3 regions of the Streptomyces sp. NPDC006339 genome follow, and region 3 is predicted to be linked to each of the others. Evidence: riboswitches for the same ligand, from Rfam matches in the RefSeq annotation. Region 3 holds a riboswitch; each other region holds the start of a gene.
The links. Region 3 has a riboswitch for cobalamin ahead of ABZ135_RS17250 (ABC transporter substrate-binding protein). Riboswitches for the same ligand answer to the same signal wherever they lie in the genome.
Positions count from the first base shown of each region.

Region 1: it holds a riboswitch for cobalamin, as region 3 does, so the genes downstream of both, ABZ135_RS30165 (ribonucleoside-diphosphate reductase subunit alpha) here and ABZ135_RS17250 (ABC transporter substrate-binding protein) in region 3, are expected to answer to the same signal.
Region 2: it holds a riboswitch for cobalamin, as region 3 does, so the genes downstream of both, ABZ135_RS28305 (CbtB-domain containing protein) here and ABZ135_RS17250 (ABC transporter substrate-binding protein) in region 3, are expected to answer to the same signal.

Region 1 is NZ_JBEXQW010000046.1:19,104-26,437, forward strand. It holds gene ABZ135_RS30160 (ribonucleotide-diphosphate reductase subunit beta) at 1-128, opposite strand, end outside; gene ABZ135_RS30165 (ribonucleoside-diphosphate reductase subunit alpha) at 119-2,488, opposite strand; cobalamin riboswitch at 2,619-2,755, opposite strand; gene mctP (monocarboxylate uptake permease MctP) at 2,842-4,464, opposite strand; gene ABZ135_RS30175 (DUF3311 domain-containing protein) at 4,461-4,676, opposite strand; gene ABZ135_RS30180 (hypothetical protein) at 5,082-6,374, shown strand; gene ABZ135_RS30185 (AEC family transporter) at 6,382-7,334, shown strand, end outside.
Region 2 is NZ_JBEXQW010000040.1:37,350-44,683, reverse strand. It holds gene ABZ135_RS28325 (SGNH/GDSL hydrolase family protein) at 1-66, shown strand, start outside; gene ABZ135_RS28320 (histidine phosphatase family protein) at 95-679, opposite strand; gene ABZ135_RS28315 (NlpC/P60 family protein) at 936-1,976, shown strand; gene ABZ135_RS28310 (CbtA family protein) at 2,036-2,800, opposite strand; partial or broken gene ABZ135_RS28305 (CbtB-domain containing protein) at 2,821-3,035, opposite strand; cobalamin riboswitch at 3,071-3,247, opposite strand; gene ABZ135_RS28300 (peptidoglycan bridge formation glycyltransferase FemA/FemB family protein) at 3,311-4,489, opposite strand; gene murJ (murein biosynthesis integral membrane protein MurJ) at 4,714-6,333, shown strand; gene ABZ135_RS28290 (SigE family RNA polymerase sigma factor) at 6,330-6,905, shown strand; gene ABZ135_RS28285 (hypothetical protein) at 6,898-7,334, shown strand, end outside.
Region 3 is NZ_JBEXQW010000019.1:18,389-25,722, reverse strand. It holds gene ABZ135_RS17255 (iron chelate uptake ABC transporter family permease subunit) at 1-104, opposite strand, end outside; gene ABZ135_RS17250 (ABC transporter substrate-binding protein) at 158-1,231, opposite strand; cobalamin riboswitch at 1,270-1,468, opposite strand; gene ABZ135_RS17245 (STAS domain-containing protein) at 1,579-1,980, shown strand; gene ABZ135_RS17240 (STAS domain-containing protein) at 2,021-2,533, shown strand; gene ABZ135_RS17235 (ATP-binding protein) at 2,530-3,090, shown strand; gene ABZ135_RS17230 (ATP-binding protein) at 3,119-3,547, shown strand; gene ABZ135_RS17225 (HAMP domain-containing protein) at 3,646-6,933, shown strand; gene ABZ135_RS17220 (SpoIIE family protein phosphatase) at 7,003-7,334, opposite strand, start outside.

The DNA of each region.
Region 1 (7,334 bases), on a different contig from region 3:
TCCTCCACGGTCCAGGTGTTCTTGATCGCGTCGCGGTAGCGCTCGTAGAAGTCCGGGTAGCGCATCGGACGCAGGGTCAGCTCGAAGCCCGGGTCGAGCAGGTTCTTCTCCACGGTCATTACTGGCATGCCTCGCAGGACTCGGGGTTCTCAAGGGAGCAGGCGAGGGCGTCGGCGTCCGGCGTCGCCTGCTGGAGGGGGACGGTGGCGGCCTGGGCGGCGCGGGCGATCCGGGTCGCCGGGCGCGAGCGCAGGTAGTAGGTGGTCTTCAGGCCCTGCTTCCAGGCGTACGCGTACATCGACGACAGCTTGCCGATGGTCGGCGTCTCCAGGAACAGGTTCAGGGACTGCGACTGGTCGAGGAACGGGGTGCGGGCCGCCGCCATGTCGATCAGGCCGCGCTGCGGGATCTCCCAGGCCGTGCGGTACAGCTCGCGGACCTCCGCCGGCACCCAGCCGAAGCCCTGCACCGAGCCGTTGGCCTCGCGCAGCGCCTCGCGGGTCTGCGCGTCCCACACGCCGAGCCGCTTCAGCTCGTCGACCAGGTAGGAGTTGACCTGGAGGAACTCGCCGGACAGCGTCTCGCGCTTGAACAGGTTGGAGACCTGCGGCTCGATGCACTCGTAGACACCCGCGATCGAGGCGATCGTCGCGGTCGGGGCGATGGCGAGCAGCAGGCTGTTGCGCATGCCGACGGCGGCGATCCGCTCGCGCAGCGCGGCCCATCGCTCCGGCCAGTTCAGCTCGACGTCGTAGTGGTCGGGGTGCAGCACGCCGCGGGCGGTGCGGGTCTGCTCCCAGGCGGGCAGCGGGCCGTTGCGCTCGGCGAGGTCGGCGGACGCCTCGTACGCGGCCAGCATGATCCGCTCGGCGATCCTGGTGGACAGCGCGCGGGCCGGGGCCGAGTCGAAGGGCAGCTTCAGCTTGAAGAAGACGTCCTGGAGGCCCATCGCGCCCAGGCCCACCGGGCGCCAGCGGGCGTTGGAGCGGCCGGCCTGCTCGGTCGGGTAGAAGTTGATGTCGACGACCCGGTCGAGGAAGGTGACGGCCGTACGGACGGTCTCGTCGAGCCGCTCCCAGTCGAGGTCGCCGGTGGCGGTGTCGACGAAGGCGCCCAGGTTGACCGAGCCGAGGTTGCACACGGCCGTCTCGCCGTCGTTCGTGACCTCGATGATCTCGGTGCAGAGGTTCGAGGAGTGCACGACGGTGCCGGGCTCGGCGGTCTGGTTCGCGGTCCGGTTGGAGGCGTCCTTGAAGGTCATCCAGCCGTTGCCGGTCTGCGCGAGGGTGCGCATCATCCGGCCGTACAGGTCGCGGGCCGGCATGGTCTTGCGGGCCAGGCCCGCCGCCTCGGCCTTGCGGTAGGCGGTGTCGAACTCCTCGCCGTACAGGTCGACCAGCTCGGGCACGTCGGCCGGGGAGAACAGCGACCACTCGGCGTCCGCGTTGACCCGGCGCATGAACTCGTCCGGGATCCAGTGCGCCAGGTTGAGGTTGTGGGTGCGGCGGGCGTCCTCGCCGGTGTTGTCGCGGAGCTCCAGGAACTCCTCGATGTCCGCGTGCCAGGTCTCCAGGTAGACCGCGGCGGCGCCCTTGCGGCGGCCGCCCTGGTTCACGGCGGCGACGGAGGCGTCCAGCGTCTTCAGGAAGGGGACGATGCCGTTGGAGTGGCCGTTGGTGCCGCGGATCAGCGAACCGCGGGCCCGGATGCGGGAGTAGGAGAGCCCGATGCCGCCGGCGTGCTTCGACAGGCGCGCCACCTGGTGGTAGCGGTCGTAGATGGAGTCCAGCTCGTCCAGCGGGGAGTCCAGCAGATAGCAGGAGGACATCTGCGGGTGGCGGGTGCCGGAGTTGAAGAGGGTGGGCGAGGAGGGCAGGTAGTCGAGCCGGCTCATCAGCCCGTAGAGCGCCGCCACTTCGTCCAGGGCCCGCACGCTGTCGTCCTCGGCGAGGCCGCAGGCGACGCGGAGCATGAAGTGCTGCGGGGTCTCGATCACCTTGCGGGTGAGGGGGTGGCGCAGCAGGTAGCGGGAGTAGAGGGTGCGCAGGCCGAAGTAGCCGAAGCGGTCGTCGGCGGCCGGGTCGATCGTGCCGTCGAGCCGGGCGGCGTGCAGGGTGACGAAGCCGGCGGTGCGGTCGGCGATCAGGCCCTCGCGGTGGCCGACGGCGACGGAGGCGGAGAAGGACACCGCGCCCTGGCCGGCGGCCTCTTCGGCGATGGTGAGGGTGAGCAGCCGGGCGGCCAGCCGGGAGTACGCGGGGTCCTCCGCGATCAGTCCGGCGGCGGCCTCGGTGGCCAGCTCGCGCAGCTCCGCCTCGTCCGAGCCGGCGTGCCGGCCGCGCAGGGCGGCGGCGGCGACCCGGCCGGGGTCGGTGTCCGGGAGGTCGGCGGTGAGATCGGTCAGGGTGCGCAGCAGCGCGGTCCCGGGGCCGTCGTTCGCCGTCTCGGACGGGGTGGCTGAGGCCGGATCGGCGGGCGCGATGGTCACGTGGGGGCTCTCCCTCGCTCGGCTCGGGGCCAGGACGGGGGGAGGGCGGAAGGCGGGCGGCCGTGGGCACGGCGGCACGCGTCCACCGGCCCACTCCGCGAGGCCCGGACGTCTGTGGCACCCGGACGGAAGGACCGGGCGCACTGTCGGCAGGTATTCGGACTCGCCTCGTACGGAAGCGCACGAAGTACACCGTTGCGGGACAGTTCCGGATTTCCACCGGATTCCCCTGCGGCGACAGCGAGCACGAGCATACATGTGGGGGGCGCCGCTCGTGGCACCCCCCACATGTTGTGTCGTACGACCCAACTGTTGTGACGACTTGTGTCGTACGGCCCGGCCGTGCGCTCCGGTCAGTGTCCGGCGCCCACCTTCGGCAGCTCGGTCACGACGCCCTTGTCGCCCGCGTCGGCGGTGTAGTCCCCGGGCTCCGTCTCGTCGACGCCCTCGGGGGCCTTGACGGCCTTGAGGACGACGGTGAGGACGACGGTGACGAGGAGGTTGAGGACGAAGGCGGTGAGGCCGATGTAGCCGATCTCGCCGATGCCCGGGATCGCGGCGGAGGAGCCGCCGAAGTGCTTCTGGGTCGGGCTGGCGACTCCGTACGCCGCCACCGTGCCGTAGATCATGCCGGCGGCCCAGCCCGCCACCAGCGCCCAGCGGTGGAACCAGCGGGTGAACAGGCCGAGCACGAGTGCGGGCATGGTCTGGAGCATCCAGATCCCGCCGAGGAGCTGGAAGTTGATCGCGACGGACTTGTCCATGGTGAGGATGAAGACCAGGGCGCCGACCTTCACCAGGAGCGAGGCGATCTTGGAGACCTTGTGCTCCTGCTCGGGGGTGGCGTCCGGCTTGAGGAAGTCCTTGTAGACGTTGCGCGTGAACAGGTTCGCCGCGCCGATGGACATGATGGCGGCCGGGACCAGGGCGCCGATGCCGATGGCGGCGAAGGCCAGGCCGGCGAACCAGCCGGGGAACATGTCCTCGAAGAGCTGGGGGATCGCGAGCTGGGGGTTGGTCACGCTGACGCCGGCGGCGATCGCCATGAAGCCGAGCAGGGCGAGGAAGCCGAGGAGCACCGAGTACAGCGGCAGGATGGTGGCGTTGCGGCGGATCACCTCGCGCCCGCGCGAAGAGAGGGTGGCCGTGATGGAGTGCGGATACATGAACAGCGCGAGCGCCGAGCCCAGCGCCAGGGTGGCGTAGGCCCACTGGCTCTGCGGTGCGGTCACCAACTGGCCGCGGGGCTTGCCGGTCGCGGGGTTGGGCTGGCTGAAGGCGGCCTCCGCCTTGTCGAAGATCTCGGCGAAGCCGCCGAGCTTGATGGGGATGTAGATGACCGCGACCACGATGACGACGTAGATGAGCACGTCCTTCACGAAGGCGATCAGTGCCGGCGCGCGAAGCCCGGACGAGTAGGTGTAGGCGGCCAGCACGCCGAAGGCGATCAGCAGGGGCAGGTCCTTGACGAACCAGTGGGTGTGCGCGTCGCCGCCGACGCCCATGACGTCCAGGACCGCCTGGATGCCCACCAACTGGAGGGCGACGTACGGCATCGTGGCGAGGATGCCGGTGAGCGCGACGGCCAGCGAGAGGCCCTTGGAGCCGAAGCGCCCGCGCACGAAGTCGGACGCGGTCACATAGCCCTTGCGGTGGGAGACGGACCACAGGCGCGGCAGGAAGACGAAGGCCACCGGGAAGGCGAGGATCGAGTACGGGATGGCGAAGAAGCCGGCCGCCCCGGCCGCGTAGATGGCCGCCGGAATGGCGACGAAGGTGTACGCGGTGTAGAGGTCGCCGCCGAGCAGGAACCAGGTGATCCAGGTGCCGAAGCTCCGCCCGCCCAGGCCCCACTCGTCGAGGTTGTTCGCGTTCTCCACGCGGCGCCAGCGGGCCGCCAGGAAACCCATGACCGTTACGAGAGCGAAGAGCAATCCGAAAACGGCGAGGGCGACTCCGTTGATGCCTTGGTTCATCGCGGCGTTCCTTCGCTGTCGGTCCGCCGGTCACGGCGCAGCAGGACGAGGGCGAGTGCGGTGAGCCCGGCGGCGACCGGAATCCAGAGCATCTGATACCAGTAGAAGAACGGGATGCCGAGCAGGGTCGGCGTGATGCGCGCGTACGAACTCACCCAGAGGATCCCGGCGAACGGGGCGGCCAGGCAGAAGATGGCCAAGAGACGTCTCACCGTGAACGTGGGTGCCGGATTTCCGTTTTCGGGCGGAGCGGACATTTCCGCGGCTCCAATTCTCTCTGTGATGTGCGTACAGGTGGACGAAATTTGGCAGGTTACCGGTGCGTAGCGCAAGCGCTCACACCGAATGATCACTTTGTCCGCCCGCACTGCCTGCGACTTCGGCCCTTTACGTAGGGGGCGAGGTTTGTCAAGAGGGTTTTCCGTGAGGGTCGTTCGCATGCCGGGAAGGGGGTTGACTGGCCGAGAGCGGGATCGTTAGCTTCCATCGGCGGCGAGAACTTCGCCGGACAAAAAGTGAGATCTGTATGGCGGAAAACCTTCGGTGCCGGGCCGGTTCCGAAGGCTCAGCTCAGTGGATGGAAACGCAGCGCGACCTCACGAAGGGGAACCTCGTTCATGGCTCTGCAGATGCCCGCCGACCACCAGCCGCGATACTCCGACTTCAACCTCACGGGACTTTCCGACGAAACCATGCGAGAGGGCGGCGAAAGGGCTCTCTTCGGTGCTGACGACGACCTCAAGTTACAGTTGATCGAGGCGCTGGCGAACGCGGGAATCCGCGATATCGACCTGGGCTCCGGACTCACCGAGCCGGCCTTTCTGCGACGCGTTCTCGATTCGAAGTACCTCCTCGGGCGCATACCGGAGGACACCCAGTTCGTCTTCAATCTGACCCTCAAGACCTGGGAGCCGCTCTCCGAGGCGCTCAAGGTCGTGCCGCGTGAATACCTCTCGCGCATCCAGGTCTCACTCGGAATGGTCGAGTACAAGCAGGAGGAGCGACTCCTCGAGCGTGCTCACGAGAAGCTGACCAGCATCGGCGTCGGCTCTTTCCGGTCCAGCATTCTCAACGCCTTCTCGCACGAGATCGACGAAGAGCGCTATGCGTTCATCAACGAGCAGATCGAGCGGGTGCGCCGGCTCGGCATCAACCTGGTGCGCGTCAACGACTCCATCGGCACGCTGCTGCCGCACGCCACCGGAATCCTCGCGGCCAACCTGGTCCGCGACAACCCGGACGTGACCTTCTACCTCCACGCCCACGACGACATCGGCCTCGGCCTCGCCAATTCCCTCGCCTCCGTCTTCAACGGCTTCAGCATGGTCGAGGGCGGCGTCGCGGGCTTCGGCAACCGGGCCGGCCTCGCCAACGTCGAGGTGATGAGCCACATCTTCGCCGACCGCCGGATCACCGTCGGCGGCCGCACCCTCGACAGCAAGAAGCTCTCCGAGGTCGCGCACCTGGCGGAGCGGGTCTTCATGGCCCTGCCCAACGTCTACCGTCCGATCAGCGGTCTCCTCACCCAGACCGAGAACGCCGGCATCGTCAACGTGCCCGACTATCTCGGCGTGACCCGCGAGGTCGAGTACTTCCTCAACCCGATCGGCCTCTTCCCGGTGACCGTCGGACAGATCCTCGGGAACGCCGGAATGCCCGAGGAGATCGTCACGGACGAGAAATTCCTCGCCGCGGTCTGCGACCGGATCAAGGGCTACATGGAGAAGGACCTCTACGAGCGCAAGCGCGCCCAGTTCGAGGAACTCGTCCGCCAGGTCCACGAGTTCTACGCGGACTTCGTCCGGCTCGACGACGTCCAGACCACCGCCCTCGAGGTCCTCCAGGAGCAGGGCTCCGCCACCGACGTGGCGACGGCCCGCGCCAAGGCCGTGGTCAGGTCCGAGGGCTGATGACCCAGTGGAACTGAGCGCGATCCTGAACGCGATCGTGCCGCTGTTCGCCATCGTGGCGATCGGCTACGGCGCGAGCGCGTTCAGGGTGTTCCAAGGAAACACGGCACAGGCGGTCAACGACTTCGTCTACTGGATCGCCCTGCCGGCCCTGCTCTTCCTCGCGGTGGCGAAGGCGGACCTGTCCGAGGGCGTCCCCTGGCAGTTCGTCGCGGTGGCGCTGGTGTCGATCGTGGTGTCCTATCTCGTCGCCATGGCGGGTGCCCGCGGGATCTTCCGGCGGGACACCAAGGTCGCCTTCACCCTCGGGCTGATGGCGGGCTACGGGAACGTCGCGTACATGGGAGTGCCCCTGCTGCTCGCGGCCCTCGGGCCGCAGGCGGCACTCCCCGCCGCCATCGGCCAGTTGATCCACAACATGTTCAACATGGTCTGCTATCCGGCCGTCCACACCCTGCTCGACGCCAAGGCGCCGCGCAAGGACGGCCCGGGCGCCATGCTGAGCACCGACCGGCCCGCCATCGGGCGGGAGATCGCCAAGAAGGTCCTGCTCAACCCCGTCTTCCTGTCGGTGGTCGCGGGACTCGCCTTCTCGCTCTCGGGCCTGGGCCTGGCCCGGCCGGTGCACGACACGATCGATCTGCTGGGCGGCGCGGCCGCGCCGGGCGCCCTGTTCGCGGTGGGCCTGACGCTGCGCAAGGCGGTGAGCGGGATGCGGGACGGGTCGGTCGGCGTGGCCGAGGTGGGCTTCGCGGTCGCCGTCAAGACCGTGGGCATGCCCCTGCTGGCGCTGTTCCTCGTCACCGTGGTGTTCCCGATGCCTCCGCTGTGGGCCGCCGCGAGCGTCATCCTCGCCGCCATGCCCAACGCGGCGACGGCCTATGTGCTGGCCCAGCAGGCCCGTACCTACGTGCAGGAGGCAGCGGCCGCGGTCGTCGTCTCCACCGCCGTGGCCGTCGT
Region 2 (7,334 bases), on a different contig from region 3:
CACCTGCTCGGCAGGGCATCCGACGAGGTCCTGGAGCCGAAGCGTCCGCAACTGCTGCCCCTGTAGCTCCCCGATGGCCCCCTGCCGTCGGCAGTCAGTTCTCTTCCCAGTTCCGCACGGCCGAGAGCACCTCCATCCGCAGGTTCCAGCGGCCGTTCCGCCCCGTGAGCTGCACAGCCGCCAGGGGTGGCACATCGATCCGCCAGAACAGCGCCCGCGGCATGCCCAACGCACCGACAACCGCCGCACGCACCACCGACTGCTCCGCGACAGCCAGCACCCGCCCGGCGTCAGCGGGCAATCCGTCGAGCCAGACTGCGACCCGCTCGCACACCTCTGACACGGACTCGCCACCATGCGGCGCCGCTTCGAGGTCGGTCGTCCAGGCCGCGAGCCCGTCGCTCTCCCGCTCGGCGACTTCGCCGAGGGTCCGCCCTGCCCACCTGCCCATGTCCATGTCGCGAAGGGCCGGCTCCACTGTCACCACGTCCCACCGCAGGGCTCGGGCCGTCCGCTCGCACCGCTCCGACGGTGCCGAGTAGTGCAGTGAGGCTCGCGGCAGGGCAGCAGCCATCTCCCCGGCCCGCCGCAGCGCCCGTTCGTCCAGCGGCGCCTCGCCGAATCGCACATCGCGCTCCACAGCGGCGGGAGCGCACAACAACGTGAGCCGGACGTTCACGAGCGGTCCCTTCGTTGTGCACAGAACCGGATCATCGTAAGACGCTTACGACGAGGGCTTTCGCAGCAATTTCCGACCCGCTTGTGGCACGCCTCACATCGCGCCGCATGGACCCTCATTGAGACTAAGTCTCTAAGCAGCTTAGTATTCGCGGAGTCTTCGCACAGCCGGTCGCCCACTCGGGGCGGCGACGGAGACGCCGCCGTGCCCGCTGTATGCCCCGCCCTTCGGCGGCCAAGGAAGAAGGAGCTCCGCCGTGGCCTCCCACCGCCGCCCGAAGCAGTCCAATCCGCGCTACACCGGCGTCATCACCGCCACCGCCGCGGCGGCCGTGGCCCTGTCCACCCAGACGGCCTCGGCCGACCCGCTGCCTGACCCCAACAAGAAGGGGGTCAAGGCGCAGGTGGACCGCCTCTATGAGCAGGCGACCCAGGCCACCGAGAAGTACAACGGAGCCAAGGAGAAGGCCGACGAGCTCAAGAAGCAGGTCGCGACGCTCCAGGACACCGCCGCCCGCAAGCAGGGCGAGCTGAATGAACTGCGTGACCGGATCGGCACGGTGGCCGCCGGCCAGTACCGTTCCGGCGGATTGGACCCGGCCCTCCAGCTGTTCCTCTCCGAAGACCCCGACACGTACTTGGAGAAGGCGTCCGCCCTGGACCGCGCCGGCGACCGGCAGGCTGCCGTACTGCAGCAGTTCCTCTCCCAGCAGCGGGTCCTCCAGCAGCAACGCACGGAGGCGTCGGAGAAGCTGCGCGATCTGGACTCCGTTCAGAAGGAGCTGGGCAAGCGGAAGACGGAGATCCAGGGCAAGCTGCGCGAGGCCCAGCGCCTCCTCAACACCCTGTCGGCGAAGGAGCGGGCCCGGATCAACGAAGAGGAGGACCGGGCCAACCGGGCCAGCGCACGGGTCGACCTCGGCAACGAGGCGAGCGCCTCGCAGCGCGCCGCCGCGGCCTTCGCCGCCGCCAAGAGCAGGGTCGGCATGCCCTACGTCTGGGGCGCGAGCGGCCCGAGCTCCTTCGACTGCTCCGGCCTCACCTCCTGGGCGTACCGCCAGGCCGGCGTGACGATACCCCGCACCTCCCAGGCCCAGGCGAACGCCGGCACACGCATCAACTCCCTCAGCGACCTGAAGCCCGGCGATCTGATCCTCATGCGCAGCGACCTCAGCCACGTCGGCTTCTACGCCGGCAACGGACAGATCCTCCACTCCCCCAAGCCGGGCGCGCAGGTGCGTTACGAGTCCATCGCCCGCAGCGGCATGCCCTTCATGTGGGGCGTACGCATCGGCTGACGCACACAGCAGAGGGGGCGCCGGTACGAGACCGGCGCCCCCTCCCGTGTGGACGGGCATCAGGCCGAGGGCGCCACCGCTCTCGGCTCCGCGGCCCCGATCCGCGCGCCTGCCCGGCGCGGCTGCAGCAACCGCTCGGCCAGCACGCCGAAGACGAGACCGAATCCGGCCCACAGCACCGCCTGGACAGCGAGCGCGGAGATGCGGAACTGCCAGACGACCTCGGCCGGGAAGTCCTTCGGCATCTCGTTGACCGCCGGCAGGAACGCGTACGCGAGTCCGACGGCGAGGACGAAGAACGCGCCTGCCGCGATGGTCGCGTTCCAGTTGCCCAGACGGGGCGCGAGCCGCTTGCCGAGGATCACCGCGGCGACGGCGAGCAGCACGCTGAGCACCACCATGAGCAGGTAGAGGGTGGTGCGCTGGCTGATGGTGGCCGCGTCGCTGACCGCAGGCGGGTTGGCCGGGTACTTGAGGAACGGCACGATGTAGACCGCGACCAGGCCGCTGAGCGACAGAAGACCAGCCGTGGCGCGGGGGCCGAACGCGCCGACGCGGCCCAGGGCGAAGCAGTACGCCAGCGCGGCGATGCCGCCCAGGCCGACGCCGTAGACGAGGACACCGGTCGCGAGACCAGTGGTGGACTGGGCCGCACGGCTGACGAGTTCCTCGCCCTCTTCGTGACTGTGCGCTGCTTCGTAGGCGATGCCCGCCTCGGTCGGCGGCTCGCCGAGGAAGTAGGCGACGACCAGGGCGAGGAGACCGGCCACGAGGCCGGCCGCCATCCCACGCGCGAGGAGCTTGCCGACAATTGTCGAGTTCATGATGTGTGGTTTTCCCTGTCTCAGTGGCAGGGGAAGCCGAGCAGGTGACGGCCGTCGTGCACCCACTCGTGGACGCCTTCGCCGGCGAAGATCGCGGTGGCGCCCTGCTCGGCGCCGACGAGGAAGAGCGCGAGCAGCATCAGGGCCCCGAAGAAGACGGCCAGGGCAGGATCGACTTGATGGGGAGTACGGTGGGGGTGGCAACGGCACTCGGCTGAGCGGTGGCCTGAGCCATGGCAGGACCTCCAAGGGGAACACGCGTCCCGGTCGGTGGAGCTCGACCGACGGGGCGAGTCTGACTTGCCGGACCGCACCGCTCAGAAGATGAGCGGCTGCCGCCGAGCACACAGTGGCGCGACCGTGCCGGATTCCCACTGGCTTCCGCTGCCCGTCGATTGACTTGTCCTGGTCAAGGTAGCCGAAGGCACCCGGCCCCACCAAGCTTCTAAATAACTTAGAAGGATCGATTAGGGTTCCCCCATGACCGATCCACATGCCCCGGGGGTGGCCTCAGCGGCGCGACAGGTACGCCTGCATGGCGCGGTGCAGGGTCCTGTTCACCGTCCCCTGCAGGGGCAGCTCCCACTCACCGAGGGTCTCCGCCACTTCCCCTCCGGTGCCGAGCTTCCAGCGCATCAGCCCGAAGGACCGCTCTGCGGGGTCGAGGGTGTCCGGTACGCCCCGCATGTCGTAGACGGTAGCCCCCAGGGAGTGCGCGTCGCGGATCAGTCGCCACTGCAGGGCGTTGCTCGGCCTTACCTCGCGGCGGTGATCGGCGGAGGCTCCGGTCTGGTACCAGGCCCGCCGGCCCGCCACGATCATGGTGTGGGCGGCGAGCACCTCGCCGTCGTGCCGTGCGAGGTAGAGCCGCATGCGCCCGTTCTCCTCCGCGTTGAGCTCTCGGTGCTGCCGCTGGAAGTACGGAAGCGAGCGCCCCAGGCGGAAGCCGTCACGCCGCTCGGTGACCTGCAGCAGGTCGTAGAAGGCGGGAAGGTCCTCGGCGGTGCCGAGGTAGGTCTCCACCCCGGCTGTCTGCGCCTTCTTGATGTTGCGCCGCCACTCCTGATTGAAGCCGGACCACAGGTCGTCGGTGCTCCGGCCGGCCAGCGGAAGCTCGAACAGGTGGCGCGGCTGGGCGTCGCCCGCGCCGCCGACCTCGCCGCAGCGCCGCCATCCGGCCGCCCGCAGCCGGTCCGCCACGGCCGATCCGACCGGCTCGACGACGTCCGGCAGCACGTCTCCGACCCGGCGCCCGGGGCCCACGGCCGCCTTGAGCGTCGCGGCGCTCCAGCGGCGGTACGCCAGGGGCGGCCCCATCCGTACGGCGAAGGCGCCGGCTGCCCGCAGGTGGTCGAGGAGCAGCTGAAGGACGTCCATCAGGGCCGGGTCGGCCCAGTCCAGCACCGGGCCCTCCGGGATGTAGGCGAAGTACCGCCGGGTCCCGGGCAGCGGCCGGTACAGCACCTGGGCGGCGGCACGCTGGCGTCCTGTCCCGTCGAACCAGCCGATCCACTCGGCCCGCCACCCCTCCTTGACGGCGCTCCAGGAGGGGAGCTGGAGGAAGCTGACCTGCTCGCCCCGTGCACGCCCCGAGAGGGAGTCGAGGTAGGCCAGGTGCTGCTCAGGGGTCGTGGGCATGATCTCCAGGGCACCGGCACTGTGGGTCATCTGCACCTCGGCGACAGCCATGTCGAAGGTCTCCTCGTTCTGGTCCTTGCGCCCCCTTCGGGAGGGCGGCGGGATACCCCCGCCTGTCTCATGCACGCCCGGCGGCACCGGAATGTGGCAGACGACTTCGCAGGGATCCGCGGAACCGGCTCGCGGGCAGGTGCGGCGTGACGGGGACAAGGCCGGCGGGAGCCGATGTCGACGCCCTGAAGACGGACACGGGCAGCGGGCGCGGCAAGGCGTCGATGATGCTCGGTTCGCTCGTCTCCCGGATCACGGGTTTCGTACGGAGCGCGGTGGTCGTCGCGGCCCTGGGGACGGCCTTGCTGGCCGACGCCTACAACGTCGCCAACACGGTGCCGAACATCGTCTACATCCTGCTCATGGGCGGGGCGCTCAACTCGGTCTTCATGCCCGAGCTGGTGCGTGCGGCAAAGGAGCACGAGGACGGCGGGGCGGCGTACACCGACCGGCTCATCACCCTCTGCCTGCTCGCGCTCACCGCGATCACCGCCGTGGCTGTGCTCGCGGCGCCGTGGATCGTCACCGCGTACACGGACTACGCCGACGCCCAGCGCGACCTCACGGTGGCCCTGGCCCGCTACTGCTTGCCGCAGATCCTCTTCTACGGCGCCTTCACCGTGCTCGGGCAGGTGCTCAACGCTCGGGGTCGGCTCGGCGCGATGATGTGGACGCCGGTCCTCAACAACGTCGTCGTGATCGCCGTCTTCGGGATCTACCTCGTGGTCGCCGCGACGGCGACCAGCGCCGGCGAGGTCACCGAAGGACAGCTGCTCCTCCTCGGCCTCGGCAGCACGGCCGGAATCGCGGTACAGGCGCTCGCCCTGCTGCCCGCCCTGCGGTCGGCCGGGTTCCGGTGGCGCCCACGGTTCGACTGGCGCAACTCCGGGCTCGGCCGACCGGTGCGGGCCGCGGTGTGGACGCTGCTGCTCGTGCTCGTGAACCAGGTCGCGTACTGGGTGGTGACCCTGCTCACGACGACGGCCGGTGTGAGGGCGGACGCCGAGGGCATCGCGGCGGGTGTCGGGTACACGGCGTACGGCAGCGCGTATCAGCTGTGGGTCGTCCCGCAGGGCATCATCACGGTCTCCCTGGTGACGGCTCTGCTGCCCGTGATGAGCCGCGCGGCCGTCGACGGCGACCCCGGCCGGATCGGCGCGGAGCTCACCCGCTGCCTCAAGACCACGGCGGTGGCGATCGTCCCCGCCGGCATCGTCTTCCTGCTCCTCGCACCCCGCCTCACGGGCGTGGCCTACCAGTACGGGCAGGTGACCGAGGCCGACGCACAGGCGATCGGCTGGGTCCTCGCCGCCTTCGCTCCGGGCCTCGCGGCGTTCTCCGCGCAGTACGTCCTCGCCCGGGGCTTCTACGCGCTGGGGGACACCCGTACACCCTTCTTCCTCACCCTCGTCATCGCCGGCCTCAACGCCGGCCTGTCACTCGCCGCCTACGCGCTACTGCCCGCGCGCTGGGCCGTGGTCGGCATCGCCGACGCGTACGCATTGGCCTGCACGGCTGGACTCGCGTGTACGGCAACCGTGCTACGACGGCGTCTGGGGCGGGGCTTCGAGGGCGCGCTCCGAACGCACCTGCGGCTCGCCGTCGCATGCCTGCCGGGTGCCGGAGCGGCGCTCGCCGTCGACCAGCTGAGCATCCGTGTGCTGGGCGACGGCCCGCTCGTCGACGCAGCCGTGTTGCTGGCGGGCGCGGGGTCCATCGGTCTGTCCGTGCTGTTGCTCGCCCGCCCGCTCGGTGTGCCGGAGGCGGACGCCCTCCTGACACCGCTGCGGCGACTGGGCGCCCGCGGCCGGCACCGTACGGAACGACCAGGAGGCGGCCTGTGAACACTCCGGTGCACGACTCCGCCGAGCGGGACTTCGAGAGGTTCTACGCGGAAAGCGTGCGGCGCATGATCGTCGTCGTGTACGCGGTCACGGGCGACATCGCCGAGGCGGAGGACGCCGTACAGGAGGCGTACGCGCGAGCCTGGCCGCGTTGGTCGGAGCTGGCCGAGCAGGGAGATCCCACCCCGTGGGTCCGGACGGTCGCCCTGCGGCTGGCGGTCAGTTCCTGGCGCCGGACCCGCAACCGGGTCAAGGCACACTTCCGACACGGGCCGCCCTCGGACGTACCCGGTCTCGACCCGGACCACGTGGCCCTGGTCGCCGCCATGCGTCACCTCTCCCCTGAGCAGCGACGCGCCGTCGTCCTGCATCATCTGGCCGACCTGCCCGTGGAAGAGGTGGCCCGGCAGACCGGCTCGACCAGCACGGCGGTACGCTCCCGCCTCATGCGTGCCCGGCGCATCCTGAACAGCCATCTTTCCGACCCCGCCGCGTCGGAGCCTCCGGCGCGCGCCCGCTCACAGGCGGTCGCACCGTACCGGCCTCGACAGGAGGCGTATCCGCATGAATGACGACAGGTCCACGCCGCTCGCCACGGAACTGGATGCGCGGCTCCAGGACTTCGCGGTCGAGGCCGGTTCCCTCGTCGCGCCCGCCGGCGGAGTCGCCGACGTACGACTCCGAGCCCTACGGCGGCGCGCTCGCCGCCGCACGGGGGCCGCAACCACTGTCGTCGCCTTGGCGCTCACGGCCGGCTGGTGGGTCCTCCCCCGCCCCACGGACGCACGCCTTTCGGCGCAGCCCGGCCCGGTGACCGGCCAACTGGTCGCGGCGGCCTCGATCCTCCCCTCCCCCGGCTCGGGACGCGGGCTGGCTCCCGACTCCCTGCTCTCCCCCACGACCCTGCCCTGGAACGCGACGTACCGCTGGCGGACGGTCTCCACCGGAGACGGGTCGACGGCGACGCTGCCGAGCGGGGGCACCCACCCGTGCACTCTGGT
Region 3 (7,334 bases):
ACGTCGGTGACGCCGATGTCGGCCGGGCCGATGGTGACGGCGACCGCGAGGGAGAACAGCAGCACGGCGCAGCCGACGGCGCCGCGCAGGAGCGTGCCCCGCAGGGTGCCGCGCGAGAGGGTGCCGCCAGGGAGAGTGCCGCGCGGGAGAGTGCCGGTCACCGGGCGACGCCGGGGGCGCGCAGGGCGGCGGCGACCTGTTCGATGCCCTCGACCGTACGGATGGTGGGGTTCATGGCCTGGCCGCTGAGGAGCACGTACCTCTTGTTCCGTACGGCGTCCATCGTCTTCGTGACGGGGTCGGACTCCAGGAACGCGATCTTCTTGGCGGCGCTCTCGCCGGACTGTGCCGTGCGGGTGAGGTCGCCGATCACGAGGAGGTCGGGGTTCCGGTCGGCGACGGTCTCCCAGCCGATCTGGGGCCATTCCTCGGTGGTGTCGTCGAAGACGTTCTTCGTGCCGGTCGCGCGGGCGATGACGCCGGGCGCCCCGCAACAGCCCGCCATGTAGGGGGCGTGGGCGTCGGAGAACCAGTAGAGGACGCTGACGTCGGCGACGCGGAGGCCCGCGGTGGCCTTCGCGACCCGCGCCTCGAGTTCGGCGACGAGCCGCTCGCCGCGTTCCTCGACGCCGAACAGCCGGGCGAGGTCGCGGACCTCTCCGTAGACGGTCTCCATGGTGAGCGGGGTGGTGCGCCTGCCGTCGCCGCCACCGGAGTTGTCCTTGCCGAGGCAGTCGGACGGGGAGAGGTACGTGGGGACGCCGAGCCGCTCGAACTGGTCGCGGGTGGCGACGCCTCCCGTGCCGAGGGTGGAGGCGAAGGAGGCGGCCACGAAGTCGGGTTCGGTGTCGAGGACCTTCTCGAAGGACGGGTTGTTCTCGGCGAGGCGGGGCACGGCGGCGGCGGACTTCTCGAGCCCCTTCATCACCGGGTCGGTCCAGGTGGCGGTGCCCACCATGCGGTCGGCGAGGCCGAGGGCCAGCATGATCTCGGTGGTGCCCTGGTTGAGGGAGACGGCCCGCCGCGGCCCGCCGGGCGGCACCTCCACCGTCCGGCCGCAGTTCTTCAGGGAGCGGCTCTTCCCGTCGGCGGACGCGCCCGCGCCCGCGCCCCCGTTCTGCGTGGGGGCGCCTTGGCAGGCGGTGAGGAGCAGGGCCCCGCAGAGGAGCAGGGCGGCGGGGCGGACGCGGCCTCCGGGACGTGCGGGGCCTGCGGGACGGGAAGGGGGCACGGCTCATCCTGGTCGTCGAGGGCCCTGTGCGCGAGGCCCGGTCCGTACGGTCCGCCAGCAGGTCTTCGGACTCGGGATCGCTCGGTCGGGGCGCCTTCCCGGCCCGGTCGTCCCGGCCCAGTGGCGTCGTGCCCCGCCCGTCCCCCTCACCGCTGCGCGTCAGTTCCGGATTCGCACCGGATTCCCTGACCACCGTGCGTCACGCACGGGAGTTCGACTGGCCACCGCAAGCTACCACAGCCCAAGATCACGACCCGGGGCGCGGCGCCCCGGTCCCGGGCCCCCTTCCGGGTGCGTCCGCGCATAGGGGACGCGGATCGGGGCACGTGCTGGGCGGAGGTGTGGTGATGGTCCACGCGCAGTTCGTGCCACCCCCGGACGCGGCCCCGGGACCCCGGACGTACCGCGCTCCGTCGGGTACGGCGTGGGTGGTGCGTGAGCCGTCGCCCGCACCGGGCACGGTCGTCCTGTCGGCGACCGGGGAGTTCGACGTCGAGACGGCGGGCTGCCTGCACGACGCGCTGGCCGACGCCCGGCTCGACGAGTCGCGGCTGGTCGTCCTCGACGTCTCGCAGGTCTGCTTCGGGGACTCCTCGTTCCTGCACGAGCTGGTGGCCGCGCACTTCGCCGGTCACCGCTTCGTGCTCGCCGGGCCGTTGCCCCGGCAACTGCGCCAGTTGTTCGCGTTGACCGGGACGCTGCGCCTCTTCACCATCGTCAAGGATCGCGCCGACCTGCGCCTCCGCTGATCATGGTGCTACGCCGAGGACGGAAGGGAGCTGTGACCGCATGGGAGCCACGGAGGCGGCGGAGGACTTCGCGGGGCGGCTCGGCGTCCACGTCCTGGAGGGACGAAAACCCGGCACGGTCGTCCTGACCGTGACCGGCGAACTCGACCACGACACGGCGGCCCCTCTCAAGGAGGCGCTGGTGCGGCTCGCCCGGGCCGGGCGCGTCGTCGTCGACTGCTCGGGCCTGCGTTTCTGCGACTCGACCGGACTGAACGTGCTGCTCAGGGCCCGGCTGCGGCTGATGGAGAGCGGCGGCCGGCTCGACCTCGCCGGGTTGCGGGCGCCGGTGGACCGGATGTTCGAGATCACGGGTGCGCGGTCGGTCTTCCGGGTGTACGAGAACACGGCCGCCGCCCTCGCGGACGCACCGACGGCGGACAGCACACCGACGGGCGGCGCGGCGGCGGGCGACGCTTCGATCAACACCCTGTCGACGGGGCACACGTCGACAGGCAGCGCGGCGCCGGACCACGCGTCGACGGACGGCTCACCAGCGGCGGAGGGATCATGAGGCGCGGGGACACCGCGGGGACCGGGAACACCGGCAACACCGGGAACACCGGCAGCACGGGCAGGACGGGGCACGCCGGAGGTCTCGAAAGGACCGGGAACCTCGCCCAGGGGCAGGTGCGGCGGCTTCTGCTGCGCGGAGCCGGCGGGGCGGTGACCCGTTGCCGGGACTTCACCGCGGCGGCCCTCACCGACTGGGGGTGGTTGCCCGGCACGACACCGGAGGACCGGGAACGGGCGGAGGACGTCCTGCTGATGGTGTCCGAGGTGGTCACCAACGCCTGTCTGCACGCCGACGGGCCGGAGCAACTGGTCCTGCGCCATTCCGAGGGTCACCTCCGGGTGGAGGTGTACGACACGAACCCGGCCCCGCCGCGCCCCGGCGTCCCGCGCTCCCCCGCGCTGCCCGGCGGCCACGGGCTGATGGTGCTCGACCGGCTGGCCGGGGCCTGGGGCTCCGCGGCGAAGGACGACGGCGCCCCCGGCAAGGTGGTGTGGCTGGAGGTGGCGCTGCCCTCGCGGCCGCCGTGGCTGCGGGACGAGCCGCCGGGCGTTTGACCCGGCCGACAGGGGTAATCCGCAGCCCATGGTCAGGGGAGAGGAGACCACCTCCACCCGCCGGTCGCTGCGGTACGAGCTGGCCGAGGGGCCCGGCCTGGTCGCGCAGTGCCGCGACCTCACCCAGCGGGCGCTGGCCGCGTGGTTCGGTGACGCGGGCGCGCGCGGACGCGAGCCCGTCGAGGACGTTCTGCTCCTGGTGTCCGAGGTGGTCACCAACGCGCGGAAGCACGGCACGGCGCCGTACGAGCTGTGCCTGGAGGGCCGGGGACGGGCCCTGTGGGTGCAGGTCGGCGACAGCAGCCCACGGCCGCCCGCCCCGCACGGCCCGCACCGCGCCGGCCGCCCCTCGGGGCACGGGCTGTACCTGCTCCAGCGGCTCGCGGCGCACTGGGGCTCGGTGTCCCGGGACCGGGGCGGCAAGACGGTGTGGTTCGAGGTGGACGTGCTGCGCTAGCGGCGGCGGACGGCGGTGCCGGACCGCTCCGGAGGACCCCGTCCCGGGGCGGACCTAGAGTGGACGGGTAGGGCGCCCACCTGCGGACGAGGTCCTCCATGGCACAGCGCAGACCAGCACCCCGCGGCAGCCGCGGCCACAGCGGCGACGGCGGTCGGCACGGCAACCACACCCCCGGCGGTCCCGGAGGCCCCGGGGGCGGCGCGGGGGGCGGGTGGGGCGGCGACGGCGCCGGTTCCCCGGCCGGCGAGGACGCCCTGCGCAGGCTGCTCGCCGGGCTCACGGCCGTACGGGACGGGGATCTGTCCGTCCGGCTCGCCGAGGGTTCCGACGGCGTCCTGGGCGAGATCGCGACCGTCTACAACGACATGGTCGACCGGCTCTCCCTGCTGACCTCCGAGGTGACCCGCGTCGCCGGTGAGGTGGGCGGTCAGGGGCTCCTCGGCGGCCGGGTGCGCGAGCCCCTGGCGCGCGGCGCGTGGCGCGAGCTCACCACCGGCGTGAACACGATGGCCGACAACCTGACCTCGCAGGTGCGCTCCATCGCGCAGGTCGCGACCGCCGTGGCCCGCGGCGACCTCACGCAGAAGATCCGGGTGGACGCGCGCGGCGAGATCCTGGAACTGAAGGAGACCATCAACACCATGGTCGACCGGCTCTCCTCCTTCGCCGAGGAGGTGACGCGGGTGGCCCGCGAGGTCGGTACGGAGGGACTGCTCGGCGGCCAGGCCAGGGTGGGCGGGGTCTCCGGCACCTGGAAGGACCTCACCGACAACGTCAACTCGATGGCCGACAACCTGACCAACCAGGTGCGCAACATCGCCCAGGTCACCACCTCGGTCGCCCAGGGCGATCTGACCAGCCGGATCGACGTGGCGGCCCGGGGCGAGATCCTGGAGCTCAAGACCACCATCAACACCATGGTCGACCAGCTCTCGTCGTTCGCGGCCGAGGTGACCCGGGTGGCCCGCGAGGTGGGCACGGAGGGGAAACTCGGCGGCCAGGCGGAGGTCGAGGGCGTCTCGGGCACCTGGGCGAGGCTCACCGAGAACGTCAACGAGCTCGCCGGGAACCTCACCCGGCAGGTCCGGGCGATCGCCGAGGTCACCAGCGCGGTCGCCGAGGGCGACCTGACCCGTTCCATCACCGTCGAGGCGCCCGGCGAGGTCGGTGAACTGCGCGACAACATCAACTCGATGGTCGAGTCGCTGCGGGCCACCACCCGCGCCAACGAGGAACAGGACTGGCTGCAGACGAACCTGGCCCGGATCACCGCGCTGCTCCAGGGCACCCGCCGGCTGCCCGAGATCGCCGAACTGATCATGGCGGAGGTGCCGCCAATGGTCTCGGCGCAGTACGGCGCCTTCTTCCTCGTCGCGGAAGGCGGCGAAGCGGCGCGCGACCCCGAGCGCGAGCCCGGGCGGCGGAAGGCCGGAGAGGACCCGGCGGGCGGGGACACGGCGGGAGAGGACACGGCGGGAGAGGACTCGGCCGGGGAGGAGTGGGCCGAGGAGGAGTGGGCGGGTCCGACCCTGGTGATGGCCGCCTCGTACGGGCTGCCCGTCGGCCCAGGGATTCCGCCGCGCCGGTTCCGCTTCGGCGAGGGGCTGGTCGGGCAGGCGGCCCGGGACCGGCGGACCCTGCTCGTCGATCCGGTGCCCCAGGGGTACGCCACCGTCTCCTCGGCCGTCGGCAGCGCGGAGCCCGCCGCCCTCGTCGTGCTGCCGATCGTGGTCGAGGACCAGGTGCTCGGCGCCGTCGAACTGGCCTCGCTCCAGCCGTTCGGGGCGCTCCAGCGCGACTTCCTGGACCGTTTCGTGGTGAGCGCGGGCGCGGTCCTCAGCTCCCTGGTGGCGAACCTCCGCACCGACGAGCTGCTCGCCCAGTCCCGTAACCTCGCCGACGAACTGCGCTCCCGCACCCAGGAGTTGCAGGCCCGCCAGCGTGAACTCCAGCGCTCCAACGCCGAACTCCAGGAGCAGGCCGCCCTGCTCGCCGAGCGCAACAAGGACATCGAGTCGAAGAACCGGGTCATCGAGCAGGCGCGTCAGGAACTGGAGACCCGCGCCCAGCAATTGTCGCGCACCTCCATGTACAAGTCCGAGTTCCTCGCCAACATGAGCCACGAGCTGCGGACCCCGCTCAACAGCCTGCTGATCCTGGCCCGTCTTCTCGCCCAGAACCCCGAGGGCAATCTGACGGAGAAGCAGATCGACTACGCCGAGGTGATCCACTCGGCCGGTTCCGACCTGCTCCAGTTGATCAACGACATCCTCGACCTGTCCAAGGTGGAGGCGGGCAAGATGGAGGTGCGGCGCGAGCCGTTCGCCCTGTCCAAGCTCATGGAGTCGCTGGAGGCGACCTTCGGCCCGATCGCGGACGAGAAGGGCCTCGAGTTCACGGTGTCCGTGGCGCCGGACGTGCCGGCGTACCTGACCACGGACGAGGGACGGCTGCGGCAGGTGCTGCGCAATCTGCTGTCCAACGCGATGAAGTTCACCGAGGTGGGCCGGGTCGAGCTCACGGTCGAGCACACGCCGCCGGACGAGATCCCCGCCGTGCTGCGCGACGGACGGCCGGTGCTCGCCTTCCGGGTCGCCGACACCGGCGTCGGCATCCCCGCCGACCGGCTCCGCAACATCTTCGAGGCGTTCCAGCAGGGCGACGGCACCACGGCGCGCCAGTACGGCGGTACGGGCCTCGGCCTGTCCATCAGCCGGGAGGTGGCCACGCTCCTGGACGGCACCATCGAGGTGGAGAGCACGCCGGGGCGGGGCAGCCGCTTCACCTTCCACCTGCCCGAACGGCCGGTGCCGCACGAGCCCGGCGCGGCCACGGCGCCCGTCGCCGGGCAACCGGCGTCCCCCGCACCGGCCCCGGAACCGGGCGCCGCTCCGGCCGGCGCCTCCGGCGCCGCCCGTACGCCCCCCGGACGGGACACGGGCGGGAGCACGGGCGGGAGCTCGGGACGGGACAGGGCAGGGGCGGCGGCACCGGAGGAGGCGCCCGAGCGTCCCGGCGACACCGTCCTGGTCGTCGACGACGACGTCCGGAACGTCTTCGCCCTCACCGAGGTCCTGGAGACCCACGGGCTGCGGGTCCTGACCGCCGACGGGGGCCGCCCGGCCATCGGGATGCTCGCGGGCCACGAGGAGGTCCGGCTCGTCCTCATGGACATCATGATGGCCGGCATGGACGGCTACCGGACCATCGAGGAGATCCGGCGGCTCCCGGGCCGCGAGGGCCTGCCGATCATCGCCGTCACCGCGAAGGCGATGCCGGACGACCGGGCCCGGGCCCTCGCGGCGGGCGCCGACGACTACCTCGCCAAGCCGGTCGACGAGACCGAGCTCATGGTCAAGATCCGGCGCCGACTGGGAGGTTGACCCTCTCCTCGCAGGGATGTCACCCGGCCCGAGCCGCAGGGACGTGACCCGGCCCGAGCCGCACGGAGGTCACCCGGCCCGAGCGGCGCCGCCGACGCCCCCGACCCCCCCGACCCCGCCGGTACGGCTGCCGGCCCGGGCCCCGGACTCGGCCTCGGCGTACGCCTCCGCCTCCGCTTCGGCCTCGGCCTCGCCGGGGCGCCTGACCCGCACGGCGACGATGCTCGTGTCGTCGTCCGTGTCCCCCAGCGCCGCGCCCAGCAGCCCGTCCACGAGCAGCTCCGGGCTCTCCCGGCCCGCCAGCCGCCCGGCCGTCGCGACGAGCCGGGCGAGCCCGGGGCCCAGGCCGTCGTGGCGCCGCTCCACCAGGCCGTCGGTGTACAGGAGCAGCGTGTCGCCCG